DNA from 2 places in the Micromonospora sp. NPDC048999 genome. Region 2 is predicted to be linked to the other one. Evidence: riboswitches for the same ligand, from Rfam matches in the RefSeq annotation. Region 2 holds a riboswitch; the other holds the start of a gene.
The links. A riboswitch is a leader RNA that binds a small molecule or an ion and turns the genes downstream of it on or off. The one in region 2 is predicted to bind cyclic di-AMP.
Positions count from the first base shown of each region.

Region 1: it holds a riboswitch for cyclic di-AMP, as region 2 does, so the genes downstream of both, AB0C02_RS01110 (hypothetical protein) here and AB0C02_RS21795 (transglycosylase family protein) in region 2, are expected to answer to the same signal.

Region 1 covers NZ_JBEZFI010000001.1:219,117-226,033, reverse strand. Annotated here, with positions in the region: gene AB0C02_RS01120 (helix-turn-helix domain-containing protein) at 1-29, opposite strand, end outside; gene AB0C02_RS01115 (carbonic anhydrase) at 199-816, shown strand; gene AB0C02_RS01110 (hypothetical protein) at 813-1,832, opposite strand; cyclic di-AMP (ydaO/yuaA leader) riboswitch at 1,836-1,967, opposite strand; gene AB0C02_RS01105 (metal-sensitive transcriptional regulator) at 2,177-2,476, opposite strand; gene AB0C02_RS01100 (copper ion binding protein) at 2,573-2,776, shown strand; gene AB0C02_RS01095 (hypothetical protein) at 2,773-2,970, shown strand; gene AB0C02_RS01090 (heavy metal translocating P-type ATPase) at 2,985-5,240, shown strand; gene AB0C02_RS01085 (CsbD family protein) at 5,338-5,511, shown strand; gene AB0C02_RS01080 (sigma-70 family RNA polymerase sigma factor) at 5,521-6,780, opposite strand; gene AB0C02_RS01075 (YciI family protein) at 6,777-6,917, opposite strand, start outside.
Region 2 covers NZ_JBEZFI010000023.1:30,479-37,395, reverse strand. Annotated here, with positions in the region: gene htpG (molecular chaperone HtpG) at 1-885, shown strand, start outside; gene AB0C02_RS21800 (hypothetical protein) at 1,053-1,769, opposite strand; cyclic di-AMP (ydaO/yuaA leader) riboswitch at 1,971-2,143, shown strand; gene AB0C02_RS21795 (transglycosylase family protein) at 2,142-2,783, shown strand; gene AB0C02_RS21790 (YbaB/EbfC family DNA-binding protein) at 2,874-3,335, shown strand; gene AB0C02_RS21785 (M4 family metallopeptidase) at 3,414-5,483, opposite strand; gene AB0C02_RS21780 (M14 family metallopeptidase) at 5,998-6,917, opposite strand, start outside.

The DNA.
Region 1 (6,917 bases), on a different contig from region 2:
TCGCCCGTTGTCGTCGCCATGGTGGCCATGGTAGGGCCCCGGCCGGGGTCGCCCGCTCCTGCGATGGCCAACACATGAAATCTGTATCACGCAAATCTTGACGTATCTCGGGCCTGGGTGTGACCGTGGGTTTTGCGGCCCTCTCCGCCGCCGACCGGGCCCGACCCGGTCGTATCGCGTGAGGACGAGGTGACTGTTGTGACGCCGACCACTCCCGATCAGGCGCTCGGCGAGCTGTACGCCGGCAACCGTCGTTTCGTCACCGGCGTACCCCGTCACCCGAACCAGGATGCCGATCACCGGGCCGCGGTCGCCGACGGTCAGCACCCCTTCGCGGTGATCGTCGGCTGCTCCGACTCCCGGCTCGCCGCCGAGATCATCTTCGACCGCGGCCTCGGGGACCTCTTCGTGGTGCGGACCGCCGGCCACACCGTCGGCCCCGAGGTGCTCGGCAGCGTCGAGTACGCGATCACCGTGCTCGGCACCCCGCTGGTCGTGGTGCTCGGCCACGACTCCTGCGGAGCGGTGCAGGCCGCCCGCGAGGCGGTCGCCACCGGCACCTCTCCCGCGGGGCACCTCGGTGCGCTGGTGGAGGCCGTCGTGCCCAGCGTGCGCCGGGCGGCCCGACAGGGAATCGAGGACGTGGACGGGATCGTCGACATCCACATCGCGCAGACCGTGGAGACGCTGCTGGCCGGGTCCGCCGTGCTCGCGGAGCGGGTGGCCGGCGGCCACTGCGCGGTGGCCGGCATGTCGTACCGGCTCAGCGCGGGCGAGGTGCGGACGGTGGCCGAGATGCCCGCCGGCACGCCCTAGAGCAGCGACATGTGTACGTGGTCGGTGTGGTTGGACGGCCCGCTGTAGGACTTCCAGCCGGTCGCCGGGAACCAGATCTGCCGGTTCCAGATCACGTAGTAGATGCCCAGCCGGTCGGCGTTGCGAATGAGGAAGGCGGCGACGTTGTTGCCGTACATCCGCATGTCGTCGTTGTGCCAGGGCGAGAAACCGCTGTTCTGCAGCGACCAGTCGCAGGCCCGGCCCTTCGGGTGCTCCCACGGCCCGCCGGGGCGGTAGCAGCTCACGAAGCGGTTGAAGCCGGCCCGCTTGACCTCCTTGTAGGCGTGCAGGGTGCGCGGGGTGATGTAGCCCGAGGTGGTGGGGTCCTTCGCAGTGCGTGACTCGGGCTTCCACGTCCCGTCGGAGTTGCGACCGGGCCCGATCCGGGCGACCGGCGAGGTGGCCGAGACCAGGCCGCCGGTGAAGCCGCGGCCACCGACCAGCGCCAGCGACTTCTCCGCCTCGGCCTTCGCGCGGGCCATCGCGTTGGTCTGCTTCAGCTGCTCGCGTACCTCGGCGTCGAGCGCGGTCTTGGCCTGCTCCGCGCGGGTCTTCGCCTCGTTGATCGCCGCGAGCTTCTGCGCGTTGACGAGGTTCAGCTCGTCCAGGCCGGCGGCCCGCTCGACGAACGCGTCGGGGGTGTTGCTCTCCAGCAGTACGGCCAGTACGCCGATCCGGCCGGTGCGGTAAGACTGCGCGGCGATCTGGCCGACCTGTGGGCGCAGCGCGTCGAGTTCGGCCCGCGCCGCGTTCACCTCGAGGGCCAGTTGAAGCTGGCGCTTCTCCGAAGCCTTGAGCTTTGCCTTGGCCTGGAGATAGGCGCGGTTCGCGGCGTCGATGACGTCCGTGATGAGCGGAGGGTCGTCGTCCTCCTCGTGCCCGGACGGGTTGGGGCTGGGGGGCGCGGCCGGGGCCGGGATCGGCCCGGCGACGATGGCAAACGCGGTCAGCACGGCCACCACGGGTGTCAACCAGCGGCGCAGGGGTGCCGTCACAATCGTTCCTTCCTTCGACCGCCGACCGGGTTAGCTGCCGGGTTCGGGGCGGAACTGGCCCCTACCGCTCGCGCGGATTCACCCCAGGTACCTGGTTCCCCGGCTCGCCCTCGGGCGATTGGGCGGCGGCACCGCAGGCGCCGATGCGCGCCTTCGGCGGTGACCGGCAGCGACGTTACCTGAGAGCCCCTGCGTCGATCTACGCCCGGAAGCCGGCCAATAGCGCGATTTCGTCGTAGCCCTGCGTGATCAGTATCGCGTTGGAAATCGGTGGTTACGCTGCGCAGCGTCACCATGCAACCTGCGTGCTGCCGTCCGGGCTTCGGCCCGGCCCCGGCTCCTGGTCAGCCGCGTTTCATCAGCCGGCCGACGGCGGCCATCATCTCGGTGGCCATCTCGTCGGCGCGGCCCTCGGCGGCACCCTCCCGCATGCAGTGCCGGGCGTGCCCGTCGAGCAACCCGAGGCCGACCTTGTCCAGGGCGGCCTGGATGGCGGAGATCTGGGTCAGCACGTCGATGCAGTAGCGGTCGTCCTCGACCATCTTTTCGATGCCGCGGACCTGGCCCTCGATACGGCGGAGCCGCGCGAGCAGCTGTTCCTTGCTGGCGGTGTAGCCCCGGGTCGGGGTCGTCGGTGCGGTCATGACGTCGAGGATAGCGTACCCCTAGGGGGTATGGTACGTTCGCTGTCGGGGGTCGATACCCCCACCGGGTAGCGGTAATGGAAGGAAAAACTCGCGATGGTTACCACCACGTACCAGGTGCAGGGCATGACCTGTGAGCACTGCGTCAAGTCGGTCAGCGCCGAGGTGGGCGCGATCCCGGGCGTCAGTGACGTCCAGGTCGACCTGGCCGCCGGCAGTGTCACGGTCACCAGCGAGGGCCCGTTGGACACGGACGCCGTCCGCGCCGCCGTGGACGAGGCCGGTTACGACCTCCAGTGAACACGGTGACGAAGGTGGGCGGTTTCATCCTCGGCCTCGTGGCGGTGTTCGGCACGGCGTACGGGGTCGGCCAGCTGACCGGCCCCGTCACGCCCGCCGTCGAGACCCGCCACGACGCCACCGACCCCGGCCACCCCGGCGATGGGCGGTCCCCGGACGCCGAGCATGGCGTCCACGATCACGGGCACAATTGACCGGAGGTGCCGCGATGACATCAACCGCTTCGTCCCTGCCGCTCGCGCCGAACCTGATCGAGCTCACGATCGGCGGCATGACCTGCGCCTCCTGCGCCGCCCGGATCGAGAAGAAGCTCAACCGGATGGACGGCGTCGAGGCCACGGTCAACTACGCCACCGAGAAGGCCGCCGTCCGGTACGCCGACGACGTCACCCCGGCCGACCTGATCGCCACGGTGGAGAAGACCGGCTACACGGCCGCCGTGCCACCGCCGCCAGCCCAGGCCCCGGCCGAGGCGCCCGCCGAGCCGGCGGACGAGCTGGGCGGGCTGCGTACCCGGCTCTGGGTGTCGGCCGTGCTGGCCGTGCCGGTGATCCTGCTCGCCATGGTGCCGGCCTGGCAGTTCACCTCCTGGCAGTGGGCATCGCTGACCCTGGCCGCACCGGTCGTGGTCTACGGCGGGCTGCCGTTCCACCGGGCCGCCTGGATCAACCTGCGGCACGGCGCGGCGACCATGGACACCCTGGTGTCGCTCGGCACGCTCGCCGCGTTCGGCTGGTCACTCTGGGCGCTCTTCCTCGGCGACGCCGGGATACCCGGAATGACCCATCCGTTCCGCCTCGACATCACCCGCACCGACGGCGCCGGCAACATCTACCTGGAGGCGGCGGCCGGGGTGACCGTCTTCATCCTGGCGGGGCGCTACTTCGAGGCCCGGTCCAAGCGGACCGCCGGGGCCGCCCTGCGGGCGCTGCTCGAACTGGGCGCCAAGAACGTCGCGGTGCTCCGCGACGGGCAGGAGACCCGGATCCCGGTGGACCAGCTCGCGGTCGGCGACCGGTTCGTGGTCCGGCCGGGCGAGAAGATCGCCACCGACGGCGTCGTCGAGGAGGGCACCTCGGCGGTGGACGCCAGCATGCTCACCGGCGAGTCCGTGCCGGTCGAGGTCGGGCCCGGTGACACCGTCGTCGGGGCCACCGTCAACGCCGGCGGCCGGCTGGTCGTCCGGGCCACCCGGATCGGCGGCGACACCCAGCTCGCCCAGATGGCGAAGCTGGTGGAGCAGGCGCAGACCGGCAAGGCGGCCGTGCAGCGGCTCGCCGACCGGATCTCCGGGGTGTTCGTGCCGATCGTGATCGCGCTGGCCGTCGGCACGCTGGGCTGGTGGCTCGGCGCCGGAGGCGGGGCGACGGCCGCCTTCACCGCGGCGGTGGCTGTGCTGATCATCGCCTGCCCGTGCGCCCTCGGCCTGGCCACCCCGACCGCGCTGCTGGTCGGCACCGGGCGGGGCGCCCAGCTCGGCATCCTGATCAAGGGACCGGAGGTGCTGGAGTCCACCCGCCAGGTCGACACCGTGGTGCTGGACAAGACCGGCACCGTCACCACCGGGCGGATGACCCTGGTGGAGGTGCTTCCCGCCGCCGGCCAGGACGCCGACGAGTTGCTGCGGCTGGCCGGCGCGCTGGAGGCGGCCTCCGAGCACCCGATCGCCCGGGCGGTCGCCGAGGGCGCGGCACAGGTGGGACCGCTGCCGGCGGTCACCGGCTTCGCCAACGCCGAGGGGCTCGGCGTGACCGGGTCGGTCGACGGCCGGGACCTGGTGGTCGGGCGGCTCCGGCTGCTTCGGGAGCGAGGCCTCGACGTACCGGAGGCGGTCGTGCAGGCTGCGGCCGACGCGGAGGCCGCCGGGCGGACGGCGGTCCTCGCCGGCTGGGACGGCCGGGCCCGTGGCGTGCTCGCGGTGGCCGACGTGGTGAAACCGACCAGCCGGGCCGCGGTCGCGCGGCTGCGCGAACTGGGGCTTGCCCCGGTGCTGCTGACCGGTGACAACACCACGGTCGCCCGGGCGGTGGCCGCCGAGGTCGGCATCGATCAGGTGATCGCCGAGGTGCTGCCCGCCGACAAGGTGGACGTGGTGCGGCGCCTCCAGGCCGAGGGGCGGACGGTCGCGATGGTCGGCGACGGCATCAACGACGCCGCCGCGCTGGCCCAGGCCGACCTCGGGCTGGCCATGGGTACCGGCGCCGACGTGGCGATCGAGGCGTCCGACCTGACGCTGGTCCGGGGCGACCTGACGGCCGCGGTAGACGCCATCCAGCTCTCTCGCCGGACGCTGCGCATCATCAAGGGCAACCTGTTCTGGGCCTTCGCCTACAACGTGGCGGCCCTGCCGCTGGCCGCCGCCGGCCTGCTCAACCCGATGATCGCCGGTGCCGCGATGGCCTTCTCGTCGGTGTTCGTGGTGGCGAACAGCCTCCGGCTGCGCCGTTTCCGCCCGGCCGCCTGAGCTGGCGCGTCGCGTCACCTCTGTGAAATCGGCGATTGAGTGGCCGGATGGCGGGGTATCTCCATCGCGTCACGGAAACCGCTGAGTGGAGGTTCCCATGGGCATGGATGACAAGATCAACAATGCGGCCGAGAAGAGCGCCGGCAAGATCAAGGAGAGTGCCGGCCGGGCCACCGACAACGAGCGTCTCGAGGCCGAGGGCCGCGCCGACCAGACCAAGGCCAACCTCAAGCAGGCCGGTGAAAAGATCAAGGACGCCTTCAAGAGCTGACGTACGTTCCTACGCGCGCCTGGCCGGCACCCCGCCGACCAGGCGCGCGGCGCGTAGCTCCAGATAGCGCTGCTCGGGCCGGCTGGTGGTCGCCCGCGCGGCGGCCAGGTACGACTCCCGCGCCTCGTCGCGCTCGCCGGCCAGCTCCAGCAGGTGCGCGCGGACGGCGGCGAGCCGGTGGTGCCCGGCGATGCGCTCGTCGGCGGCCAGCGGCGCCAGCAGGGCGAGCCCGGCCCGGGGGCCGTCCACCATGGCCACCGCGGCGGCCTGGTTGAGGGTGACCATCGGGTTCGGTGCGATCCGGGCGAGTACCCGGTAGAGCCCGACGATCTGCTGCCAGTCCGTCTCCGCCGCCGTCGACGCCTCGGCGTGCACCGCCGCGATCGCCGCCTGCACCTGGTACTGCCCGGGTGGCGACCAGGTCAACGCCGCGGTCACCAGGGCGATCCCCTCCTCGATCTCCCGCCGGTCCCAGCGGGTGCGGTCCTGCTCGGACAGGGGGACCAGGTCCCCGGCCGGGCCGGTCCGGGCGGCCCGGTGCGCGTCGGTGAGCAGCATCAACGCCAGCAGTCCGGTGACCTCGCCGTCGTCCGGGAGCAGCCGGTGCAGGTCCCGGGCCAGCCGGATCGCCTCGCCGGTCAGCTCAGCCCGATGCAGCTCACCGCCGCTGGAGGCGGTGTAGCCCTCATTGAAGATCAGATATAGGACGTGCAGCACGGCGCGCAGCCGCTCGTCGCGGTCGGCGGCCGACGGCAACACGAAGCGGGCGCCCGCCGCCTCGACCCGCTGTTTGGCGCGGCGGATCCGCTGGCTCATCGTCGCCTCAGGCACCAGGTATGCCCGAGCGATCTCCGCCGTGCTCAGCCCGCCGACCGCCCGCAACGTGAGCGCCACCTGGGCGGCGCCGGTGAGCGCCGGATGGCAGCAGAGGAACAGCAGCTTCAGCGTGTCGTCCCCGGTCGGCGGCTCCTCGTCGGCGGCCGGTGCGACCGCCGCGTACGCCGGCTCCCGGATCGCCACCGCGACCTCGCGGTTGCGGCGGGCCCGCTCACTGCGCCACTCGTCGGTGAGCCGGCGGGTCGCCACGGTGACCAGCCACGAGCGGGGGCGGTCCGGGATGCCCTGCTCCGGCCACTGGGTGGCGGCGGCGACCAGCGCCTCCTGGACGGCGTCCTCGCACGCGTAGAACTGGCCGTGCCGGCGGACGAGCACGCCGAGGACCTGCGGCGCGAGGCTGCGCAGCAGGTCCTCGACGCGCGCGGATGTCACATCTCCGCCCCGGCCTGGTGCATCAACGCGCGGATCTCCAGCGCACCGAAGCCATGCCGCACGTCCGGCCAGTTCGCGGCGATCTCCGCGGCCCGCTGCGGGGTCTCGCAGTCGACCATCAGGTAGCCGGCGAACTG
Region 2 (6,917 bases):
CTGTCGCTGAACATCTCCCGGGAGATCCTCCAGCAGGACCGGCAGATCCGCGCCGTCCGCCGCCGCCTGGTCAAGAAGGTCCTCGCCACCCTCAAGGAGATGTCGGCCGAGTCCTACCGCACGTTCTGGACCGAGTTCGGCGCGGTGGTCAAGGAGGGTCTGCTGGAGGACCCGGACAACACCGAGGCGCTGCTCGACCTGGTCCGGGCTGCCTCCACCCACGACCCGGCCGAGCTGACCACCCTGCGTGACTACGTCGAGCGGATGAAGGACGGCCAGTCCGAGATCTACTACGCCACCGGCGAGTCCCGGGCCATGATCGAGAACTCCCCGCACCTGGAGGCGTTCCGGGCCAAGGGCTACGAGGTGCTGATCCTCACCGACCCGGTCGACGAGGTCTGGGTCGAGCGGGTCGGCCAGTACGACGGGAAGACGCTCCGCTCGGTGGCCAAGGGCCAGGTGGACCTGGAGACCGAGGAGGAGAAGGAGAAGGCCGAGGCCGAGCGCGAGGAGTACGCCGACCTGCTCACCTGGATGAGTGGCGCGCTCGCCGACAGCGTCAAGGAGGTCCGGCTCTCCTCCCGGCTCACCACCTCGCCGGCCTGCGTCGTCGGTGACGCGCACGACATGACGCCGACGCTGGAGAAGATGTACCGGGCGATGGGGCAGGAGGTGCCGCAGGTCAAGCGGATCCTCGAGCTCAACCCGACCCACCCGCTGGTCACCGGGCTGCGCAAGGCGCAGGAGCAGGGCGGCGACTCCACCGCCCTGAGCGACACCGCCGAGCTGCTGTACGGGATGGCGCTGCTCGCCGAGGGCGGGGAACTGGCCGACCCGTCGCGGTTCACCCGGATCCTCGCCGACCGGCTCGCCCGTACGCTGTGACGTCCTTCTCCGTCGGCCGCGGCAGTCACGCCGCGGCCGACGGAGGCGGCCACTTCACGCGGGTACGCAGACGTCCTGCTGGCCGGCTGCGGCGAGGGCTGCGGCCTTGTCGTCGCGGATCGCGGCGACGTTCGGGTCAGAGAGGATCGCGGCGAATCCGGCAGCGGTCATGCTGTCGTCTTTTTCGTCAACAGGGCCCGCAGCTGGGCCAGCGTGCCTCGGTATGCGTTGCAGTCGGTCTGTTTGGAGGCGCCGGGGCAGGTGAGGTTCGACCCGAACTGCCAGATCGACGGGCTCACCCCGCCGTACGCGGCCCAGCCCGGGCCACCGTTCCCACCCGCTTTCGCGTACACGGCGGCGGGTGCGCCGGTGGGGTTGCTGCCGTAGTCGCTGGCGACCAGGGGAATCTTGAGCACCCGCAGGTCGGGGCGGGCGAGATCCCCTTCCCAGATCCACTTCGGTATGTAGCCCGCCAGCAGCCGGTTGTCGACGGCGTGCCAGCGATCCACGAACCGGTGTACGTCGTCCCAGCGGGGCCACAGCCCGTTGGTGACCAACTCGGGGTAGCGCTCGACGTCGACCATCGCCCAGACCGCGCCGATCGCGTCGAGGTTGCGGCGCAGGTAGTCGACCTGCCGGTTGGTGCTGGCCTGATCGCCTTTGATCAGGTTGTGGTAGCCGCCGATCACGTCGAAGCCCGCGTGGGCCGCGCCGTGCGCCATGTCGACGGCGTGGGGGCTGGGCGGGTTGAAGCCGTTCGGGTCGCCGTAGGTGACCCGCAGGCACAGGACGGGGGAGGTGGCCTTGAGGAGGGCCGCCCAGTCGAACTTGCCCTGGACGCGATCCCAGTCGTGATGAGAGAGGTCAACATAGAATGTGGTCATTGCCATCACCTCTGCGGCATACGGTAGCTCGGCCACTCTGACCTGCGCAAACGTGAAGTTTGGTCGGTGCTTAGGCGCTTTCGGATGGTCCGCAACGCGGATGGCGAGGCGTTCGCCCGGCCGGGTGAAGAACTTCCCAAGACGTGGGCGATTGCGGCAAATCGCCCTTATCGTCGAGGCGTTCGCGATCGCGGACACCACGGGCCGGTAACGCCTAATTCCGCCGCCGGCCCGTGGTACCTGGACCTCAGGCGGGAGCGGGGGACCCACAAGTTCCTCGGTGCTCGACACCTCGGGGTGAAGCCGCCGACCGGCGGCCGGGCTCCTCGGCCCGAACCCGACAGCTCACCTCGTCGGCGTGGAGGAACCCACATGGCAACTGAATACGTCGCACGTCATCGACGAATCACCCGAGGTCGGGTCGCCGCGGGGGCGGCGCTCGTCGTCGGCGCCGTCGCCATCCTCGGGCCGGCCGAGCCGGCCAGCGCGTCCAGTGTGAACTGGGACGCCATCGCCCGGTGCGAGTCCGGCGGGAACTGGCACATCAACACCGGCAACGGCTACTACGGCGGCCTCCAGTTCTCGAAGGGCACCTGGAACGGCCACGGCGGGCAGAAGTACGCCAGCCGGGCCGACCTGGCCAGCCGGGGCGCGCAGATCGCCATCGCCGAGAAGGTCCTCGCCCGGCAGGGCATCGGCGCCTGGCCGGTCTGCGGCAGGAAGGGCGGCTCGACGAAGTCCACGTCGGTGTCCGTCAGTCGGCAGTCGCCGAAGAGCGCGATCAGCAAGCGGGCGTCGCGTCACGACCGGCCGGCGACCCGCAGCCACCGGCGTGGCGCGCCGGGTGCCGGCGGTGCCGAGACCTATGTGGTCAAGCACGGTGACAGCCTGTCCGTAATCGTCCACGAGCGAAACCTCGCCGGCGGCTGGCACGCGCTGTACGAGCGCAACAGGCGGGTGGTCGGCGACGACCCGAGCCTGATTCTCCCGGGCCAGCAGCTGCGCCTGCGCTGACGCGGGACGCTCGGCCCCCGGCCCCGTCCGTGCCCGGGGTGTGGTTGCTATGGTCACGGTGCTCCGGAAAGACGTGAAGAAAGCGCGGCTATGATCAACGACCCGTTCACCGCGGCCGAGAGCCTCGACGAGCTGCTGGCCAGGACCCAGCAGGCGCTGTCCTCGATGCGTTCGCGGGCCGCCGAGCATGCCGACGGCGACTCGGCGCAGCTGCTCCGCGCCGAGGGGGTCACGGCCGGCGGCCGGGTCCGGGCCGTGGCTGTCCAGGGTGGTCGGATCGAGTCCATCGTGGTCGACCCGGATCTGGCCGAGGCGGGGATGGAGACGGTCTGCGGGCACGTCGTGGTGGCCGTCAACGCGGCCCTCGCCGACCTCGACACCCAGGTCAGCGCCTCGGCGCGGGCCGACGTCGACGCCCTGGCCGCCCGGCTCGGCGGGCTGCAGGAGCAGTCGGTACGGCAGATGGAACTGTTCAGCCGGGCGATGGAGGACGTGGTGACCCGCCTCAACCGCAGCGCCGACGCGGGCACGCGGGCGGACCGCCTAAGCTGACGCGTCGGCAATGGAGTAGGGCTGACCTGACGAAACGGCCGGCCGTCGTGTTTCGACGGCCGGCCGCTTCGTTCGCGATCAGGACAGGTTGACCGCTGCGTCGTCGATGACGAAGGAGGTCTGCAGAATGACGTCCTCCACACCGGTGAACGAGATGGTGGCCGTCGTGCCGGCCAACGACGAGATGTCGAAGGACTTCTGCGTGTAGCCGGAGGCCTTGTTGAGGTTGGAGTAGGTGGCCAGGGTGGTGCTGCCCGCCTTCACGGTCAACGTGTCGTAGGCGCTGGTCGTGGTCGTCTCCGCGCTGTCGATGTGCAGCCAGAAGCTCAGGGTGGCCCGACAACCGGCGGGGATGGTCACCGACTGCGACAGGGTGTCGGTGTGCGTGCTGCCGTAGCCGTCCAGCCACGCCTTCCAGGAGCCGCTGTGTGCCGCCTGGCCGGTCGAGCTGGTGATGACACCGGAGGAGGCGGTCCAGTTCACGTTGCCGGACTCGAAGCCCGGGTTGGCCAGCAGCTGACCGGAGCAGGAACCGGTCGGCGGCGTGGTGGTCGGCGGTGCGGTGGTGGGCGGCGGGGTGGTGCTGCCGGAGCAGGTCGGGTCACCGGACTGCGCCGGCACGCTGACGGCGTCCCAGGCGGCCTTGACGGTGTTGAACTCGGTGCAGCTGGTCGGGAAGAGGTTCTTCGCCGCCTGCAGCGTCCAGGTGCGGTACTTCAGGTACGACGCCCCCGAGGTCTTCAGCAGCATCGCGTTGTACATGATCTTGATGGCGGTCTGGACGCCCAGGCCGGTCACCGTGCTGCTGTTGCAGGTGGGGCTGGTCGGCTGGCCGTTGGTGGGGTTGCTGCCCATGGCCAGCAGGTAGAACCAGTGGTTGCCCGGGCCGGCCGCCTTGTGCACTTCGGTGCTCGGGATGCTGCTGGAGTAGCAGTTCGGGTCGCCGAGCGCCGACGGGTTGTACATGTTGCGGATCGGGCCCTTGCCGACCAGGTTGACCATCTCGCCGACCAGGAAGTCCGGCGTGTCGTACGGGGCCGGCTCGTTGGCGAACCACTCGGTGGCCGCGCCGAAGGTGTCGGCGACGAACTCCTGGGTGCCGTTGCCGGAGATGCCGCCCGGGGTCTTGTCGTCGATGCCGTGGCCCATCTCGTGGGCGACCACGTCGAGCGAGCCGATCCACTGGCCGGCGGTGTTCTTGCCGATCTGGACCTGGGTGCCGTCGTAGTAGGCGTTCTGGTCGTTCAGGCCCACCCGGATCGGCCAGGCACCACCGCTACCGTTGGCGCCGTTGCGGCCCAGCCACTGCGAGAGCATCTTGTGCTCGGTCTGCGCGGCGAACAGTGCGTCGACGCAGCCGGTCTCCTTGTTGGTGGCGGTGCCGTTGCCCCAGGTGTCGGTCGACTTGCTGAACGTCGTGTTGTTCGCGGCGTCCTGGCAGCTCAGGTTGGTGTAGGTCGGGTCCTTCATGGAGTACGTGCTGCCCGAGAGCGTGGTGTTGAGGGTGACCGGGGGCGGGCCGTTCCACGCGCCGGTGCCGGTGCCGCGCATGACGTGCTCCTGCGTACGCAGGACGGCGCCGGTCGACGCGTTGACGTCGACGGTGAGGCGGCTGGGGCCGTCGGCATCGGTGCCCCGGACCGTGGTCTCCCAGGCCAGGGTCGGCTGGGAGTCGAGCGTGTAGACGACCAGTTTGGTGCCCTCGACGGCGCTGACCGTCTTGAGCTGGGCTCGCGCGGTCTTCGCCGCGGCGGCCGAGGTCAGCTTCGGCGTGATGGCGAGGTTGCCGATGCTCCGCTGCTGGGCGACGGAGGCGTACTTCAGGTTGCCGGCCGCATCGGTGGCCAGGACGAAGTCGCCGCCGACGACCGGCAGGCCCTTGTAGGTGCGCTCGTAGGGCACGTACTGGGTGCCCGCAGAGGAGATGACCTCCTGCTGCACGAACGCGTCGTCGGCGCTGGCGTGCAGGTAGGCGGGTCGCCCGGAGACCAGTTTGCCGGCCGAGTTGGCGGCGAGCGTGCGGGCCTGGGCGGCGTCGGGGCTGGGGGCGAGCGGGGGTGCGGCCTGGACGGCCGCGGCGGCGCCGGTGGCGACCAGGCCGGCCGCGGCTGCGCCGGCGAGCGCGGCGAGGCGGGGTGAGAGCTTCACGGGGGTGTGCTCCTGTTCCTAGGCCGCGCGGAGCCCGGTCAGGACGCGCGGCGTGGTGAGGCGGGACGACGGTCGGTCTCCGGAGCTGCCGGCGTGGCCCCGGTTCGACAGACCGACCGTGCGAGGCGCCGGGTTCGGCGTACTCGCTGGAGCACAATCACACGGCCTCGGGCGGTGAGCAATGGGTGAGCCGGTCAACCGACGTCCGTCGATCGCCGTCCAAACTTCCCCGATCATATGAGTCATGATCTTCAATAGCCGCTGATCAGGGCGGATGTTCTTCGTGCCGGGCGGCCGGCCGGCCGATATGCGGCCAATGCCGCTGTCGGCTGATGGCGCGTACTCGCCCCTCGGCCGAGATGTCGATCAGTCCCGACCCGTCTGGACTGTTCGCCGCGCCGAACGAATGGCCGATGATCGTTCAAGGCGGTTGGCGGGGAGGCCGTTCGGCCGATGGTCGTGGCTCGTGCCGGGTACGGGGAGGCCCGTACCCGGCACGACCAGGCCCGTATTGCTACTTGGTGGAGAGGACGGCGGTGCCCTTCTGGAAGTTCTTACCGGTGCCGTCAGCGCGGTAGTTGTTCTCCACGTTGCCGGCCGCGTCGACCGAGAACCAGTGGATCCTGGTCCCGATGGGCAAGGTCAGCGTCTCGCCGCCCTCCCGGACGCCGGCAGCGGCGTAGAGCGTGGACTCGTAGGTCGGTGCGCTGCCGTCGAGGGTGTAGAAGACCGCCGCTGGCTCGCTCACCGTGAACGTCACGTCCACCATGCCGGGCGTGCTGCTCGCGGTCACCGACAGGCCGCTCTTCGGCCGCTGGTGGTCGGTGTCGAAGTCCCGGGCCACCCGCATCAGCTCGACGAGACCGTTGGCGAACTCCATCGTCTCGGCGTGCGCCTCGTTCCACGCGGGCTGGAATGAGGTGCCGACCTCGAAGTTCCAGGCGTAGATGCCGTACTTGTACCAGAGCATGTCACCGGAGTTGCCGGCCGCCGAGTACAGCACGTCGGAGATCGGGCCGGTCCGGGCCGGCGTCACCGCCATGTTGCGGTGCCGCTTGATCGCGGTGAGGATCCGCGACGAGGCGCCCCAGAAGAACGACTCCTGGGCGAGGGTCGGCCGGGGCGCCGAGATCCGGTCCGGGGTGGTGTACGCCCCGGGCGACCACATGAAGTAGTTGCCGGAGGAGTGCAGGTTCATTGAGAACTTGATGTTCTTGTGCTGGGCCAGCCAGTCGAGGTTCTTGTCCTCCGGCTCGGACAGCTCGCTGGGCCCGGCGTAGGTGCCGCTGGTGCAGCTGCTGGACGCGCCCGAGTAGCCGTCGAACATGCTGTACTCGGTGTAGTTGCGGTTGTTGTCCACACCCCACGAGTTACGCCCGAGAGCGTCGGCAGCATCGGTCAGCGGGCAGTGGTTGGTCATGTTCTTTCGCTGCG